Regions from separate parts of the Pseudomonas sp. GT1P32 genome, predicted to be linked through region 2. Evidence: riboswitches for the same ligand, from Rfam matches in the RefSeq annotation. Region 2 holds a riboswitch; the other holds the start of a gene.

Region 1 (8,493 bases), 1.1 Mb from region 2:
GAGCGGATCACCCGGTTCAGCTCTTCCTTCAACGTACGGACTTTCGGCAAGTCCGGCTGGCTGTGATCGCCATGGTAACTGGCCGCCGCTGCACCGCTGAGGCTTTCCACGGCCGCGAGCATACCGCCCTGGAACTGGTAATAGTCGTTGGAGTCGAGCAAATCATGCTCGCGGTTGTCCTGATTTTGCAGCACGGCCTGAACCTGGCTCAGGCGCTGGGCGAACTGCTCGCGGGCCGCCGTGCCTTCGTCGGCACCGCCGTAAGCGTAGCCGCCCCAGTTGAGGTAAACCTCGGCCAGGTCCTCGCGGCTCTGCCACAAACGACCATCGATTGCCCCTTGCACGCCAGCACCGTAAGTACCGGGTTTGGCGCCGAAGATGCGCCAACCGGCCTGTCGTTTGGCCGCTTCTTCATCAAGGCCCGATTGCAGCAACGCCTCGCGTTCGGCGCGGACCTTGGCCGCCAATGGATTGAGGTCGTCCGGTTCATCCAGCGCAGCGACTGCCCGCACCGCTGCATCGAACAGGCGAATAAGATTGGCAAAGGCATCACGGAAGAACCCGGACACGCGCAAGGTCACGTCCACGCGTGGGCGGTCGAGCAGGCTCAGCGGCAGAATTTCGAAGTCATCGACCCGCTGACTGCCCGTCGCCCAGACCGGGCGCACACCCATCAGCGCCATGGCTTGCGCGATGTCGTCGCCGCCGGTGCGCATGGTCGCGGTGCCCCAGACCGACAGGCCGAGCTGACGCAGGTGATCGCCGTGGTCCTGCAAGTGCCGCTCGAGAATCAGGTTCGCCGACTGGAAACCGATGCGCCACGCGGTGGTGGTCGGCAGGTTGCGCACGTCCACCGAATAGAAATTGCGTCCTGTCGGCAGCACGTCCAGACGCCCGCGACTCGGCGCGCCGCTGGGGCCTGCGGGGACGAAACGACCGCTGAGGGCGTCGAGCAGGCCGCGCATTTCCGCCGGGCCGCAGGCGTCGAGCCTTGGCGCAACCACTTCGCGCAGGTTGTCGAGGATGGCGCTCACATCAGACCAATCCGCCCCCTGTAGGAGCGAGCCTGCTCGCGAATGCGGTGTGTCAGGCAAATCAATGTCGACTGACATTCCGCTATCGCGAGCAGGCTCACTCCCACAGGGATCGGGGTTGGTATTCAAAATTTCGGAAATCAGTTGAGCGGCGAACAGTTCGAGGCGTTCGCGAGTATCGCCGGCTGTTCGCCAGGCTTCGTCACTGACAGATTGCAGGGCATCCGGTCGTGGCCCGATCCAAGGCTCGGCCAACGCGCAATCCAGCGGATCAAAGCCCAACCCAAACGCCTTGGCCAACGCCCGCAGCAGACTCGACTGCGCACCACGGCCATCGCCGCGTGGAATCCGCAACAAAGCCAACAAGGTGTCGATGCGCAGACGCCCGGTCGGCGATTCGCCAAAGATGTGCAAGCCATCGCGGATCTGCGACTCCTTCAGATCGCACAAATACGTGTCCAGACGCGGCAGCCAGATCGCTGCATCGGCGTCGCTGTCGAGCTTCTCGTCCAGTTGCAGTTCACGGTCGATGTGCGTGTCGCGCACCAATTGCAGAATGTCGCGCTGCAACTCACGGGCGCGGCGTGGGTCAAGCAATTGCGCTTCGTAATACTCGTCGGCGAGCAGTTCGAGGTTTCGTAGCGGGCCGTAGGTTTCGGCGCGGGTCAGCGGTGGCATCAGGTGATCGATGATCACCGCTTGCGTGCGGCGCTTGGCCTGGGCGCCCTCGCCCGGATCGTTGACGATGAACGGATAGATGTTCGGCAGTGGCCCGAGCAATGCGTCCGGCCAGCAATGCTCGGACAGTCCGACGCCTTTGCCCGGCAGCCATTCGAGGTTGCCATGCTTGCCGACGTGGATCACGCCGTGGGCGCCGTAGGTGTTGCGCAACCAGAAATAGAAGGCCAGATAACCATGAGGCGGCACCAGGTCCGGGTCGTGATAGACCGCGCTCGGGTCCACCTGATAACCGCGCGCCGGTTGAATGCCGACGAAGGTCAGGCCGAAACGCAGGCCGGCGATCATCATTCGCCCGTCACGGAACATCGGATCGTTTTGCGCGGTGCCCCAACGTTCCAGCACTGCCTGGCGATTAGCCTCGGGCAAGGCGTTGAACATCAGGTTGTAATCATCCAGCGCGAGGCTTTGCTGGCACGGGCGCTGATCGAGGGTGTCGAGGTCATTGCTGACGCCGCCGAGCAATTGCTGGATCAGTTCGGTGCCGCTGCCCGGCAGTTCGGCCGGCAGCGGGTAACCTTCTTGATGCAGCGCACGCAGAATATTCAGTGCAGCGGCGGGTGTGTCGAGGCCCACGCCGTTGCCGATGCGCCCGTCGCGGGTCGGGTAGTTGGCGAGGATCAGGGCGATGCGTTTCTCGCTGTTTGGCACCCGCGCCAGTTCGATCCAGCGCCGCGCCAGTTCGGCCACAAAGTCCATGCGTTCCGGTTGTGGTCGGTAGCACACCACGTCGGACTGACTGCGCTCGCTGCGCCACGCCAGGTCCTTGAAGCTGATCGGGCGACTGATGATCCGCCCGTCCAGCTCCGGCAGCGCGATGTGCATCGCCAGATCCCGCGGGCCGAGGCCTTGTTCGCTGGCACGCCAACCGGGTTCGTTGTCCTGGGCGCAGATGGCCTGGATCACCGGGATGTTGCGTCGAAACGGTCGCAAGTGCGGCGCTTCGGGGCTGGATTGGGCGAAACCGGTGGTGTTGAGAATCACCGAGGCTTCGACTTCATCCAGCCAGTCCTCGACCACCAAGAGGCAGCCGGGTTCTTTGAGACTGGCCACGGCAATCGGCAAGGGATTCAACCCCGCCGCTTGCAAACGCTGGCAGAAAACATCAATGAACGCGGTGTTCGCCGCCTGCAAATGCGAGCGGTAAAACAGCACCGCCGCCACCGGTTGATCGGCCTGCCAGTCGGCTTGCCAGTCTTTCAGTTCGACGGGGCTTTTTTGTGGGTGGTAAATCGCTGTGCGTGGCAGGGTTTGCGGTTCGGCCCACTTGTAGTCGCGCTCCAGCCAACGAGTGGCGAGGCAGCGAAACAGATCGAGCGCGTTGGCCATGCCGCCCTGACGCAAGTAATGCCAAAGCCGGTCGCGGTCTTCGGCAACCACCGTGCTCAGGTCGCTGAGTTCCGGGTCGGGGCGATCATCGCCGGGCACCAGAATCAGCTGCACGCCGCGCTGTGAGAGCTCGACCAACCGCTCGACGCCGTAGCGCCAATACGCAATGCCGCCGTGCAGCGAGATCAGAATCACCTTGGCGTGGCGCAGCACTTCGTCGACATACAAATCGACCGAGGCGTGGTTCTGCACCTGCATCGGGTTGGCCAGACGCACGCTCGGGTAATCGTCCGGCAACTGTTGCGCGGCTTCGGCGAGCAGCGCGAGGCTGGAATCGCCGCTGCACAGGATCACCAGCTCGGCAGGGGTTTGTCCAAGGTCGGCAATGTTGTCATCCGAGACGAAACCGCCGGGCTGGGTCCTGAGCAGGTGCATGGGTTAAACGCTGAGCGCGGCGCGCAGTTGCGCTTCGAGTTGCGCGGCGTCGAGCGCCTGGCCGATCAGCACCAGACGCGTGGTGCGCGCTTCGTCGACGCCCCACTGACGGTCGAAATGCTTGTCGAAGCGCGTGCCCACGCCCTGGATCAACAGGCGCATCGGCTTGTTCGGGATCGCCGCGAAACCCTTGACCCGCAGGATGCCGTGCTTGACCACCAGTTGCGTCAGCGCGTCCATCAGCAGGCTTTCGTCGGCCTGTGGCAGTTCGATGGAAATGGAGTCGAACGCGTCGTGATCGTGGTCGTCATGGTCATCGCCGTCGTGGTGATGATCGTGGTGGCTATGACGGCTGTCGATGTGTTCTTCGGAGCCGGCGCCGAGGCCGATCAGCACATCCAGTGGCAGGCGACCGCTGCTGGCTTCGATGACTTTGACGGCGGGCGGCAGTTCTTCGGCGACTTCCAGGCGTACGCGGGCCAGGTCTTCGGCGCTGATCAGGTCGGCCTTGTTGAGAATCACCAGGTCGGCGCTGGCCAGTTGGTCGGCGAACAGCTCGTGCAGCGGCGATTCGTGATCCAGGTTCGGGTCAAGTTTGCGCTGGGCATCCACTTGGTCCGGGAACGCGGCGAACGTGCCGGCCGCCACGGCCGGGCTGTCGACCACGGTGATCACCGCGTCAACCGTGCAGGCGCTGCGGATTTCCGGCCACTGGAAGGCCTGGACCAAAGGTTTTGGCAGGGCCAGACCCGAAGTTTCGATCAGGATGTGATCGAGGTCGCCGCGACGGGCGACCAGTTCGCGCATCACCGGGAAGAATTCTTCCTGGACGGTGCAGCACAGGCAGCCGTTGGCCAGTTCGTAGACGCGGCCGTTGGCTTCTTCTTCGGTGCAACCGATGGAGCACTGCTTGAGGATTTCGCCGTCGATGCCCAGCTCGCCGAACTCGTTGACGATCACCGCGATGCGACGGCCCTGCGCGTTATCGAGCATGTGCCGCAGCAAGGTGGTTTTGCCCGAGCCGAGGAAGCCGGTAACGATGGTGACGGGAAGTTTGGCCAGTGTTTTCATCGGATGCCCTTTGGCAAGGTGGCGGGCATACGGGACGACGACCGCAGCGACAGGCGCGCGGAAGAGTTCGCCACCGGATCACCCCGCCCGGTTGTAGTGAGAATTCGTGTCGAGGCAGGTCTCCTGGCTGACGGTGTGCCTGTCGCGAGACTGGCGTTGGCTGCGCCTTCCCGCGAACCCGTTGGACAGGTTTGCAGTGGCGTGGCAGCGAACATCACCGTTCACAGTTGCGGGGGCAGCCGCGGCATCGACCGCGTTCCCTTCTTAGCTCCGGCAAACGCCGAAGAACCTCGAATGCGCAAGGCTACGCATGGTGTGGGGGCGGGTCAATGTCTTGTGGCGTCCACCAGGACGCCTTCGCGGGCAAGCCTCGCTCCTACAGGTTGGCGGTGTTTCCTGTAGGAGCGAGGCTTGCCCGCGAAGGGAGCGACTCGGTTCCAAGTTGAGAACCCTTGCCAATTGACGCCCAACCCCCGCCCATGCTCTCCTACACACCTAGTTACGGGTGCCCTTCACAGGGTGAAACGGGAAACCGGTGATTCATGTGCTTTACTCAAAGCCATGTCAGTCCGGTGCTGCCCCCGCAACGGTAAGCGAGCGAAGCGTCAGATCCACTGTGCCAGCAGTTCGGCATGGGAAGGTGACGCTTGCAGGTTTCGGCTGACGCCAAAACCCCTCGTGAGCCCGGAGACCGGCCCGCAACACAAAGTGACGATTACGTTCACTGAATAACAAACCCGCGGCGGGCGGGCGCTGTTTGAATCTCTGCGAGCCCGATTCGCAGGGGTCTTCCATGCGCTCTATCCACCCGCTGACAGACCAGAGGGAAGCGCCATGTCGATCATCAGCAGCACCGGCCACACATCCGCCAGCACCACCACGACCACCCTGGCTCAACGCCTGACCGCTGCCGTCTGCGCATCGATCCTTGGCGCGTGCCTGGTGTATTTCGCCGGTTTCTCGCACATCGAAGCGGTGCACAACGCTGCGCACGATACCCGTCACAGCTCCGCCTTCCCGTGCCATTGAGACCTGCCGACATGATCAAGCGTATTGCGCAAACCGCAGGTTTCACAGGGCTGCTGGCCGCTCTGTTGCTGACCCTGCTGCAAAGCTTCTGGGTCGCTCCGCTGATTCTGCAGGCCGAGACTTACGAAAAATCCGAGCCGGCCGTTGTTGAAGTTCATGAACACGCCGCCGGTGCCGCCGCTCACACCCACGATGCCGAAGCCTGGGAGCCGGAAGACGGCTGGCAGCGCGTGCTGTCGACGACTGGCGGCAACCTGGTGGTGGCTGTCGGTTTCGCCCTGATGCTCGCGGGCCTCTACACGCTGCGCTCGCCGACCAAAACCTCGCAGGGTCTGCTCTGGGGCCTGGCCGGTTACGCCACTTTCGTGCTGGCACCGACCCTCGGCCTGCCGCCGGAACTGCCGGGCACGGCAGCAGCTGACCTGGCACAACGGCAAATCTGGTGGATCGGCACGGCAGCGTCCACCGCCGTCGGCATCGCGCTGATCGCTTTCAGCCGTCATTGGCTGATGAAGATCCTGGGCGTGGCGATTCTCGCCGTCCCTCACGTGATCGGCGCACCACAACCGGAAGTGCACTCGATGCTCGCGCCGGAAGCCCTGGAAGCGCAATTCAAAATCGCTTCGCAGCTGACCAACCTCGGATTCTGGCTGGCCCTGGGCCTGATCAGCGCCTGGTTGTTCCGCCGCAAAAGCGATGGTCAATACCACGCATGACCGACACCAGCACAGCGCCGACGTTAGTGGTCGGCCTGGGCTGCCAGCGCGGCTGCCCCGTCAGCACGCTTCGGGCGTTACTCGATCAGGCGTTACAGGCGCATCAAATCGGACTTCAGCAGATCACGGCGTTGGCCAGCATCGACCTGAAGCGCGACGAACCGGGCCTGATCGAGCTTGCCAAACAACTCGAACTGCCGTTGAAGTACTTCAGCAGTGAACAACTGAAAGATTACAAACCGCGACTCAGCCACCATTCGGACATCGCTTTTGAGCGCACCGGCTGCTACGGCGTAGCAGAAAGCGCCGCCCTCGCCCTTGCCGAACAACTGGCCCAGGCGCCGGCAAAACTGCTGATTTCCCGACAAAAATATGCCCAGGCGACCCTGGCATTGGCCTGCGCTGCGCAAAATCCCCGATAATCCTCGCCTTCGATCATGAGCAATCTTCATCTGAAGCCTTGCCCAGCCCCTTTTTTGACAGGAAACGACGATGACCGTCTATTTCATTGGCGCAGGTCCCGGCGACCCGGAACTGATCACCGTCAAAGGCCAGCGGCTGATTCGCAGCTGCCCGGTGATCATCTACGCCGGCTCACTGGTGCCCGCCGCCGTACTGGAAGGCCACAACGCCGAACAGGTGGTCAACAGCGCCGAACTGCACCTGGAACAGATCATCGAGCTGATCAAAATCGCCCATGCCAACGGCCAGGATGTGGCGCGGGTGCATTCCGGCGATCCGAGTCTTTATGGCGCGATTGGCGAGCAGATTCGTTACCTGCGCGAACTCGATATTGCGTTTGAAATCATTCCCGGTGTTACCGCGACGGCGGCGTGTGCGGCGCTGTTGGGCGCGGAGCTGACGTTGCCGGACGTGTCACAAAGCGTGATCCTGACTCGCTACGCCGACAAGACCGCGATGCCGGCCGGTGAAGAGCTGGGCAGCCTGGCGCAGCATGGGGCGACCATGGCCATTCATTTGGGGGTGAATCACCTGGAGAAGATCCTGGCTGAATTGCTGCCGCATTACGGCGCGGACTGCCCGATCGCGGTGATTCATCGGGCGACCTGGCCGGATCAGGATTGGGTGGTGGGGACGATTGCGGACATTGCCGGGAAGGTTGAGGCGAAGGGGTTTCGGCGCACGGCGTTGATTCTGGTGGGTCGGGTGTTGGGCAGTGATCAGTTCAGTGAGTCATCGCTGTATCGCGCCGGACATGCGCATTTGTATCGGCCATAGCGGCCTCTTCGCGAGCAAGCCCGCTCCCACATTGGACCGAGTTCAACATGAGAACGCGGTCCAATGTGGGAGCGGGCTTGCTCGCGAAAGGGCCAACGAATCTAACGCATAAAAAAACGGCGCTCACGGGGCGCCGTTTTTCATGTCGCAGCGAACACCTTAGTAGTAGGCGTTTTCTTTCTGCGTGTGGTCAGTCACGTCACGAACACCCTTGAGCTCGGGAATGCGCTCGAGCAAGGTGCGCTCGATGCCTTCACGCAGGGTGACGTCTGCCTGGCCGCAGCCCTGGCAACCGCCGCCGAACTTCAACACGGCGATGCCATCATCGACCACATCGATCAGGCTGACCTGACCGCCGTGGCTCGCGAGCCCCGGGTTGATCTCGGTTTGCAGGTAATAGTTGATGCGCTCGTTGATCGGGCTGTCGGCGTTGACCATCGGGACTTTGGCGTTTGGCGCCTTGATGGTCAGCTGGCCGCCCATGCGGTCGGTGGCGTAGTCGACAACCGCATCGTCCAGGAAAGCTTCGCTGAACGAATCGATGTAAGCAGTGAAGCTTTTCAGCCCCAGCGCGGTGTCTTCAGGTTTTTCTTCGCCCGGCTTGCAATAAGCAATGCAGGTTTCGGCGTACTGGGTGCCAGGCTGGGTGATGAAGACGCGGATGCCGATGCCCGGGGTGTTCTGCTTGGAGAGCAGATCAGCCAGGTAATCGTGGGCGGCGTCGGTAATGGTAATAGCGGTCATGGAAACTCCTCGCAGGCTTGGGCGCAGTTTACGCCAATCATCGCGCCGCACAAAGTCCTAGTGTTTTTGTCGGGAAAGATTACGACAATACCTCTGCCTAATGTAGGAGCGAAGCTTGCTCGCGAAGGTGTATCAGCTACATACATGTCGCCTGACAC
Region 2 (8,493 bases):
ATCGGGTTTGGGCGGCGCATTGGTTTCGGCGACGAGCACGTCGCCATTCGGCAGCACGTACAACCAACGCGGGTGATCGAGGTTTTCAGCAAATGCCGCCACTTGCGTTCCCGCTGCCGCTGTGGGTTTTGCGCCGTTCGGCCAGCCGATTGCCGGGGCGATGTTCACTGTCGGGATCAGGGTCTTGTTCGGTTCTGGCAGTCGAGGGGACGGGCCGGTGCCGTCGGAGACTTTCAGGGTGGAGGTCTCGCCGCAGGCGGCGAGCCCTCCTGTGAGGGCGATGACGAGAACGAGCCGGGGCTTGTGCATGCTGATCTTCCCTATAAATGCAGTGACCTGATCAATAGAGAAGTGCAAACCCGCGATGGTTCAACCGGTCAGCCGCTTGCTTCCTTGAACAGTACGGCGATGCCGGGATGATAGTTGCCCGCTTCGTTGCGCAACTTGCGGTAGGCGTAGGGGAAATACCAGGCGACCGCGCAGGTGTGTTCCTTTTGCAGGTCGTCGACCATGTCCTGGAGTTCTTCCGGCGTGGCGCCGTGCTGGGCCTTTTGTGGAGCGACGAACAGGCAGCCGAGTTTGAGGTCGCTGGCGTAGCTGATGCGCTTGGCGTCGCTGGTGATATCGGCCAGGGCCTGGGTCAGGTTCAAGCTGTTGACCCGTGGCCAGCGTTGCGTGGCTTGAAGGTAGGCGCGCTCCTCACTGGAGGCGATGAACAGGTCGGCGCGGGCGTTGCGTTCGCCTTCCTCGTTTTGTTTGCGGGTGGGTGTGTTCTGCAGCGTGACCATTTCCGCCATCCACGCGGCAGCCGAGAGCAAGCCGAGGTTGGCTTTTTCGTCGTACCAGTAAGGCGTGTCGTTATCGCCGCGCACCGCGTTGTAGCGGTCGATACAGTCAAACCAGCGCTCCAGCACCGGGCGCAGGAATTCCAGCTTCGGATTGCTGATGGTCATGCCTTGCATGTGGCTCACCCTTGTTATTGTGTTGTCAGGTTGTGGCGCTTTGATATCACTGCTAGGAGTGTGGCACAAGATTGGCGTCATTTTATTGATCGACGGCAGTTATTCGCCCGACGGTCTCCCGGCTTTAATTGACGCTCCACCCCCAACCCTCTAACCTTCGCGGCTTGTTTCAGGTGCTCTGTGGCGTCGGTCGACAGAGTGAAACAGGGAAGCCGGTGAGTGCGCTCGTTCAACCCATGAACAACCACGATCCCGGCGCTGCCCCCGCAACGGTAAATGAGTGAAGGCTGCGCCTTGAGCCACTGTGTCGAATGTCGATATGGGAAGGCGCGCAGTCAGGCGAAACGCCGCTCATGAGCCCGGAGACCGGCCTGATCCATTCAGCGGCATCACGGTGGGCGATGCCAGGCTTCTTGCCGTCTATTCTTGTGCCTGCCCGCCGTTATCCAGCCTCAACGGAGAGCTCCCCCATGACTGATACTCCCGATCGTGACGAACGCCATCTGGCGCGCATGCTGCGCAAAAAAGCCGTGATCGACGAACGCATCGCCAATTCCCCGAATGAATGCGGCCTGCTGCTGGTGCTGACCGGCAACGGCAAGGGCAAAAGCAGCTCGGCCTTCGGCATGCTCGCCCGCTCGATGGGCCACGGCATGCAGTGCGGCGTGGTGCAGTTCATCAAGGGGCGCAGCAGCACGGGCGAAGAGTTGTTCTTCCGCCGCTTCCCGGAGCAGGTGCGTTTTCATGTGATGGGCGAGGGCTTTACCTGGGAAACCCAGGACCGCCAGCGTGACATCGCCGCCGCCGAAGCCGCGTGGGAAGTGTCCCGCGAACTGTTGCGCGATCCGTCGATCGGCCTGGTGGTGCTCGATGAACTGAACATCGCCCTCAAGCACGGCTACCTCGACCTCGATCAGGTGCTCAGCGACTTGCAGGCGCGTCCGCCGATGCAACACGTGGTCGTCACGGGTCGCGGCGCCAAGCCGGAAATGATCGAACTGGCCGACACCGTCACTGAAATGGGCGTCATCAAGCACGCCTTCCAGGCCGGGATCAAAGCGCAAAAAGGCGTCGAGCTGTGAATCAACCACGTCATTGCCCGGCGGTCTTGATTGCCGCGCCGGCCTCCGGTCAGGGCAAGACCACCGTCACCGCCGCGCTGGCCCGTTTGCATCGCAATCAGGGACGCAAGGTGCGCGTGTTCAAATGCGGCCCGGACTTTCTCGACCCGATGATTCTCGAACGTGCCAGCGGTGCGCCGGTGTATCAACTGGACATGTGGATGGTCGGCGAGGAGGAAAGTCGTCGATTGTTGTGGGAAGCCGCCGGTGAAGCGGATCTGATCCTGATCGAAGGTGTCATGGGCCTGTTCGACGGCACGCCGTCCAGCGCCGATCTGGCGCGGCACTTCGGTGTGCCGGTGCTCGGGGTGATCGACGGCACGGCGATGGCGCAGACCTTTGGTGCGCTGGCGTTGGGGCTGGCGAAGTATCAGCCGGACTTGCCGTTCGCCGGCGTGCTGGCAAACCGCGTGGGCACCTTGCGCCATGCGCAATTGCTTGAAGGCAGCCTCACGGAAGGCTTGCGTTGGTACGGCGCGTTGTCCCGGGAAACCGGGATCGAGCTGCCGAGCCGGCATCTTGGTCTGGTGCAAGCCAGCGAGCTGAACGACCTCGACCTGCGCCTCGATGCTGCGGCCGAATCGCTGGCCAACAGCTGCGACGTTACGCTGCCGCCGCCTGTGGAATTCGCCGCTCCAGAAGTGAATGCCGCCGAGCCGTTGCTGGCCGGTGTCCGAATCGCCGTGGCCCGTGATGAGGCGTTCGCTTTCACCTACGGCGCGAGCCTGGATTTGCTCCGGGCCATGGGCGCCGAATTGTCATTCTTCTCGCCGATCCGCGACACGCAATTGCCGGAGGCTGACAGTCTCTATCTGCCGGGCGGCTACCCGGAATTGCACCATGTGGCGCTGTCTCGGAATACTCAAATGCTCAACGCCATCCGCGCTCATCACGCGGCGGGTAAGCCGTTGCTGGCCGAGTGTGGCGGCATGTTGTATTTGCTCGATTCGTTGACCGATGTCGAAGGCACGCGGGCGGAGCTGGTTGGTTTGCTGACCGGTGATGCAGTGATGCAGAAACGATTGGCGGCGCTGGCGTTGCAGGCGGTTGACTTGCCGGAAGGTTCGCTGCGCGGGCACACCTATCACCATTCGTTGACCAGCACCGAGCTGGAGCCGATTGCTCGCGGCCTGAGCCCGAATGGCGGACGCGGGGCGGAGGCGGTTTATCGTGAGGGGCGGATGACCGCTTCTTACGTGCATTTTTATTTTCCGTCGAATCCGACTGCGATTGCCGCGTTGTTTGCGCCTGACCTTCAGACCGCCTTCGCGAGCAGGCTCACTCCTACAGTTGACCGTGTATTACCTGAAGAAATGCAAATCCCTGTGGGAGCGAGCCTGCTCGCGAAGAGGCCATGACCGACAACGCATTCAGTCAGGCCGAACGGGAAGCGGTTTATCGCGCGATAGCCGAACGCCGCGACATGCGCCACTTCAGCGGCGGCACCGTCGAGCCTGAGTTGCTCCGGCGTCTGCTCGACGCCGCGCACCATGCGCCAAGCGTCGGCTTGATGCAGCCCTGGCGGTTCATCCGCATCAGTGACCGGGCCCTGCGCAGCAAGATTCAGTTGCTGGTGGAAGAGGAACGCATGCGCACCGCCGAAGCCCTCGGCGAGCGCACCGACGAATTCATGAAGCTGAAAGTCGAAGGCATCAACGACTGCGCCGAGGTGCTGGTCGCTGCGCTGATGGACGATCGCGAGCGGCACATCTTTGGCCGTCGCACCTTGCCGGAAATGGACATGGCGTCGTTGTCCTGCGCGATCCAAAACCTGTGGCTGGCGTCCCGTGCCGAAGGACTCGGCATGGGCTGGGTCTCTTTGTTCGAGCCGCAAGCCCTGGCCGACCTGCTGGGCTTGCCCGCCGGGGCCAAGCCTTTGGCTGTTCTTTGCCTGGGCCCGGTCAAGGAATTCTATCCGGCGCCGATGCTGGTACTCGAAGGCTGGGCGCAAGCGCGCCCGCTCAGTGAAATGCTGTACGAAAATTATTGGGGAGTGAGTCAATGAGTGTGGCGTTGTTGAGTGTCGCCGCAGTTGCGCTGGATGCGCTGCTGGGTGAACCCAAACGCTGGCATCCGCTGGTGGCGTTCGGCCGTTTTGCCGACCGCATCGAGCAACGTTTCAATGGTGGCGGGCGCGGCTGGCGCAGCCACGGCGTCACGGCATGGGTGATTGCGGTGTTGCCGCTGACCTTGCTGGCTACGGCGTTTTCCTGGGCGCCTTACGTTGGCTGGGTCGTCGAGATTCTCGCGCTCTATTGCGCCCTTGGCCTGCGCAGTCTCGGTGAACACGTCGAGCCGGTCGCCAAGGCGCTGCGCAGTGATGATCTGGAGGAGGCGCGCACACGCGTCGGCTATCTGGTCAGTCGCCAGACCAGCGAACTGGATCAAACCGAAGTGGCCCGTGCCGCTACCGAATCGGTGTTGGAGAACGGCAGCGACGCGGTGTTTGCCGCGCTGTTCTGGTTTGCCGTGGCCGGTGCGCCCGGCGTGGTGCTCTACCGATTGAGCAATACGCTGGATGCGATGTGGGGCTATCGCAACGAACGCTTCGAACGGTTTGGCTGGGCGGCGGCGAAAATCGACGACGTGCTCAACTACATTCCGGCGCGGCTGGTGGCATTGACCTACGCGCTGCTGGGCAAAACCCGACTTGCACTGAAATGCTGGCGCACCCAGGGCCCGACCTGGGACAGCCCGAACGCCGGGCCGGTGATGGCTGCGGGGGCCGGTGCGCTGGGTGTCGAGTTGGGTGGGGCGGCGATTTATCAAGGTGAATTGCATCAGCGTCCGCAGCTGGGCGAAGGCGTGCCGGCGGACGCCGACTCCATCGACCGTGGCTGGCAATTGGTCCAGCGCGGGGTATGGTTATGGCTGCTGATTCTCTGCGTGGGAGCTGAATTCTATGCTTGAACACGGTGGACGGTTGCGCAAGGCCGCGCTCGAATACGGCATCGCCGAAGCCGATTGGCTTGACCTGTCCAGCGGCCTCGCGCCCTGGCCGTTTCCGGTCCCGGACATTCCGTTGCGCGCCTGGGCGCGGTTACCGGAAACCGATGACGGTCTGGAGCAGGCCGCCTGTGATTATTACGGCGCCGCGCAGGTGCTGCCGGTGGCCGGTTCGCAAATGGCGATCCAGTTGCTGCCGCGTTTGCGGCGGGTCGGCAAGGTTGGCGTGCTGTCGCCGTGTTACGCCGAGCACGCCGAAGCCTGGCGTCGCAACGGTTACATCGTGCGTGAAGTGCTGGAGCAGGAAGTCGACTTCTTCCTCGACAGTCTCGATGTGCTGGTGGTGGTCAACCCGAACAATCCGACGGGCTTGAGCCTGACCCCGAGCCGTCTGCTCGACTGGCATTCCAGACTGGCGCAGCGCGGCGGCTGGCTGGTGGTCGACGAAGCCTTCATGGACAACACGCCGCAGCTGAGTCTGGCGCCATGTGCCCATATGGTGGGCTTGATCGTGCTGCGTTCCTTCGGCAAGTTTTTTGGTCTGGCCGGGGTGCGCTTGGGCTTCGTACTGGCGGAGCGCAAGTTGCTCAAGTTGCTCGCCGAACAAGTCGGACCCTGGGCCGTCAGCGGGCCGACCCGCGTGTTGGGGCAAGCCTGCCTGCAGGATACCGAAGGCCACGCCAGGCAGCGTCTGCGTACCGAAGAAGCCAGCAAACGGCTGGCGCTGTTGCTTGAAGAACACGGCTTCAAACCTCAAGGCGGTTGCGCGTTGTTTCAATGGCTGGTGACCGAGTGCGCCGAAGAGCTGCATGAGTTCATGGCCCGGCGCGGCATCCTGCTGCGGTTGTTCACCCACAACAGCAGTCTGCGTTTCGGCCTGCCCGGCGAAGAAGCCGACTGGACCCGTCTCGCGCAAGCGTTTACAGATTACGCCAAGGAAAGCCGATGACTACGCTGATGGTGCAAGGCACTACATCGGACGCCGGTAAAAGCACGCTGGTGACGGCGTTGTGTCGCTGGGTCACGCGGCAGGGCGTGCGCGTGGTGCCGTTCAAGCCGCAGAACATGGCGCTCAACAGCGCCGTGACCGCTGACGGTGGCGAGATCGGCCGTGCGCAAGCCGTGCAGGCTCAGGCCGCCAACCTCGAACCGCACACCGACATGAACCCGGTATTGCTCAAACCCAACAGCGACACCGGCGCTCAGGTGATCATCCATGGGCGCGCCGTCACGACCATGAGCGCGGTCGCCTATCACGACTACAAAGCCATCGCCATGCAAGCGGTGCTGGCCTCCCATGCGCGACTGAGCGCGGTGTACCCAGTGGTCATGGTCGAAGGCGCAGGCTCTCCGGCCGAGATCAATCTGCGCGCCGGCGACATCGCCAACATGGGGTTCGCCGAGGCAGTGGATTGCCCTGTTGTATTGATCGCCGACATCAATCGCGGCGGGGTATTCGCGCATCTGGTAGGCACCCTCGAACTGCTGTCGCCGAGCGAGCAGGCACGGATCAAAGGCTTCATCATCAACCGTTTTCGCGGCGACATTGCGCTGCTGCAACCGGGCCTCGACTGGCTGGAAGCGCGTACCGGCAAACCGGTGATTGGCGTTCTGCCGTACGTGATGGACCTGCACCTGGAAGCCGAGGACGGCATTGATCAACGCCAGACCGACAAGGCCGATCAAGTGCTCAAAGTGGTGGTGCCGGTGTTACCGCGCATCAGCAACCACACCGACTTCGATCCGCTGCGCCTGCACCCGCAAGTCGACCTGCAATTCATCGGCCCCGGCCAGGCGATTCCGCCCGCTGACTTGATCATTCTTCCTGGCTCGAAAAGCGTGCGCAGCGACCTTGCGTTTCTGCGTGCCAACGGCTGGGAAACTGCCATCGCCCGCCATCTGCGCTACGGCGGAAAAGTCCTGGGAATTTGCGGCGGCCTGCAAATGCTCGGCGAGCAGGTGCACGATCCGTTGGGCCTTGAAGGTGCGCCGGGCTCCAGCGCCGGTTTGGGCTTGCTGGCGTTCGAAACGCAACTGGAAGAAGAGAAGCAGTTGCGCAATGTGCGCGGGCGTCTGGCGCTGGAAGATGCGCCGGTCAGCGGCTACGAAATTCATGCCGGCGTCACCACCGGCCCGGCATTGGAAAACGCCGCCGTGCAGCTCGACGATGGCCGGTGCGATGGCGCGCAAAGTGGCGACGGGCAGATTTTCGGCACCTACCTGCATGGTCTGTTTGAATCGCCGGCGGCGTGCAGTGCGCTGTTGCGCTGGGCGGGTTTGCAGGATGTACAGGAAGTGGATTATCACGCGCTGCGTGAGCGAGATATCGAGCGGTTGGCGGATCTGGTGGAGAAGCATCTGGATACCCGATTGCTGCGTCAGCTCTGCGGGATTTGAGGTGGCTGTTCCGGCCCCTTCGCGGGCAAGCCTCGCTCCTACCAAACCGGGAGCTACACAAACCCGTAGGAGCGAGGCTTGCCCGCGAAGAGGCCCGCCATCACACCGCACATTTTAAGGAATGAACCATGCTGCAACTGATCCTCGGCGGCGCCCGTTCCGGCAAAAGTCGCCTGGCCGAAAAACTGGCAGCAGACAGCCAGCTCCCGGTGGCCTACATCGCCACCAGCCAACCGCTGGATGGTGAAATGAGCGAGCGGGTCGCCCACCACCGCGCCCGTCGTCCAGCCGAATGGGCGCTGATCGAAGAACCCGTTGAGCTGGCCCGCGTCCTGCGTGAAACCGCCCGTGCCGAGCGTTGCCTGCTGGTGGATTGCCTGACCCTGTGGATGACCAATCTGCTGATGCTCGACGACGCCGAGCGTCTGACAGCCGAACGTGAAGCGCTGCTGGACTGCCTGGCGCAATTGCCGGGTGAAATCATTTTTGTCAGCAACGAGACCGGAATGGGTGTCGTGCCGCTGGGCGAATTGACTCGCCGCTACGTCGATGAAGCCGGTTGGCTGCATCAAGCTTTGGCCGAGCGCTGTCAGCGAGTCGTCCTGACCGTCGCCGGCCTGCCCCTGACTCTGAAAGGAACTGCGTTATGACTCAATCCTGGTGGCTGAACCCGTGCAAGCCGATCGATGCCCAAGCCGTCGAGCAGGCTGAAGCCCGGCAACAGCAACTGACCAAACCGGCCGGTTCCCTCGGGCGGCTGGAGTCGGTGGCGGTGCAGTTGGCGGGGTTGCAGGGGCAGGTCAAGCCGAAGCTGGATCAGCTGTGGATCGCGATTTTTGCCGGCGACCATGGCGTGGTCGCCGAAGGTGTGTCGGCGTTTCCCCAGGAGGTCACCGGGCAGATGCTGCACAACTTCGTCAACGGTGGCGCGGCGATCAGTGTGTTGGCGCGCCAACTCGGCGCCTCCCTCGAAGTGGTCGACCTCGGAACGGTCACGCCGTCGTTGAATCTGCCGGGTGTGCGCCACTTGAACATCGGTGCCGGCACCGCGAATTTTGTCGACGGCC

What was found. Region 2 has a riboswitch for cobalamin ahead of cobO (cob(I)yrinic acid a,c-diamide adenosyltransferase). Riboswitches for the same ligand answer to the same signal wherever they lie in the genome.
Region 1: linked by a shared signal. The riboswitch ahead of cobW (cobalamin biosynthesis protein CobW) and the one ahead of cobO (cob(I)yrinic acid a,c-diamide adenosyltransferase) in region 2 are both predicted to bind cobalamin.

The regions. Positions count from the first base shown of each region.
Region 1 is NZ_CM142704.1:1,461,788-1,470,280, forward strand. It holds gene cobN (cobaltochelatase subunit CobN) at 1-3,536, opposite strand, end outside; gene cobW (cobalamin biosynthesis protein CobW) at 3,540-4,607, opposite strand; cobalamin riboswitch at 4,704-4,915, opposite strand; cobalamin riboswitch at 5,094-5,321, shown strand; gene ACYZUC_RS06615 (CbtB domain-containing protein) at 5,442-5,636, shown strand; gene ACYZUC_RS06620 (CbtA family protein) at 5,648-6,352, shown strand; gene ACYZUC_RS06625 (cobalamin biosynthesis protein) at 6,349-6,774, shown strand; gene cobM (precorrin-4 C(11)-methyltransferase) at 6,845-7,591, shown strand; gene nfuA (Fe-S biogenesis protein NfuA) at 7,751-8,335, opposite strand.
Region 2 is NZ_CM142704.1:2,539,638-2,548,130, reverse strand. It holds gene ACYZUC_RS11650 (PQQ-dependent sugar dehydrogenase) at 1-309, opposite strand, end outside; gene ACYZUC_RS11645 (hypothetical protein) at 378-962, opposite strand; cobalamin riboswitch at 1,117-1,351, shown strand; gene cobO (cob(I)yrinic acid a,c-diamide adenosyltransferase) at 1,433-2,044, shown strand; gene ACYZUC_RS11635 (cobyrinate a,c-diamide synthase) at 2,041-3,441, shown strand; gene bluB (5,6-dimethylbenzimidazole synthase) at 3,438-4,088, shown strand; gene cbiB (adenosylcobinamide-phosphate synthase CbiB) at 4,085-4,993, shown strand; gene cobD (threonine-phosphate decarboxylase CobD) at 4,986-5,978, shown strand; gene ACYZUC_RS11615 (cobyric acid synthase) at 5,975-7,426, shown strand; gene cobU (bifunctional adenosylcobinamide kinase/adenosylcobinamide-phosphate guanylyltransferase) at 7,555-8,076, shown strand; gene cobT (nicotinate-nucleotide--dimethylbenzimidazole phosphoribosyltransferase) at 8,073-8,493, shown strand, end outside.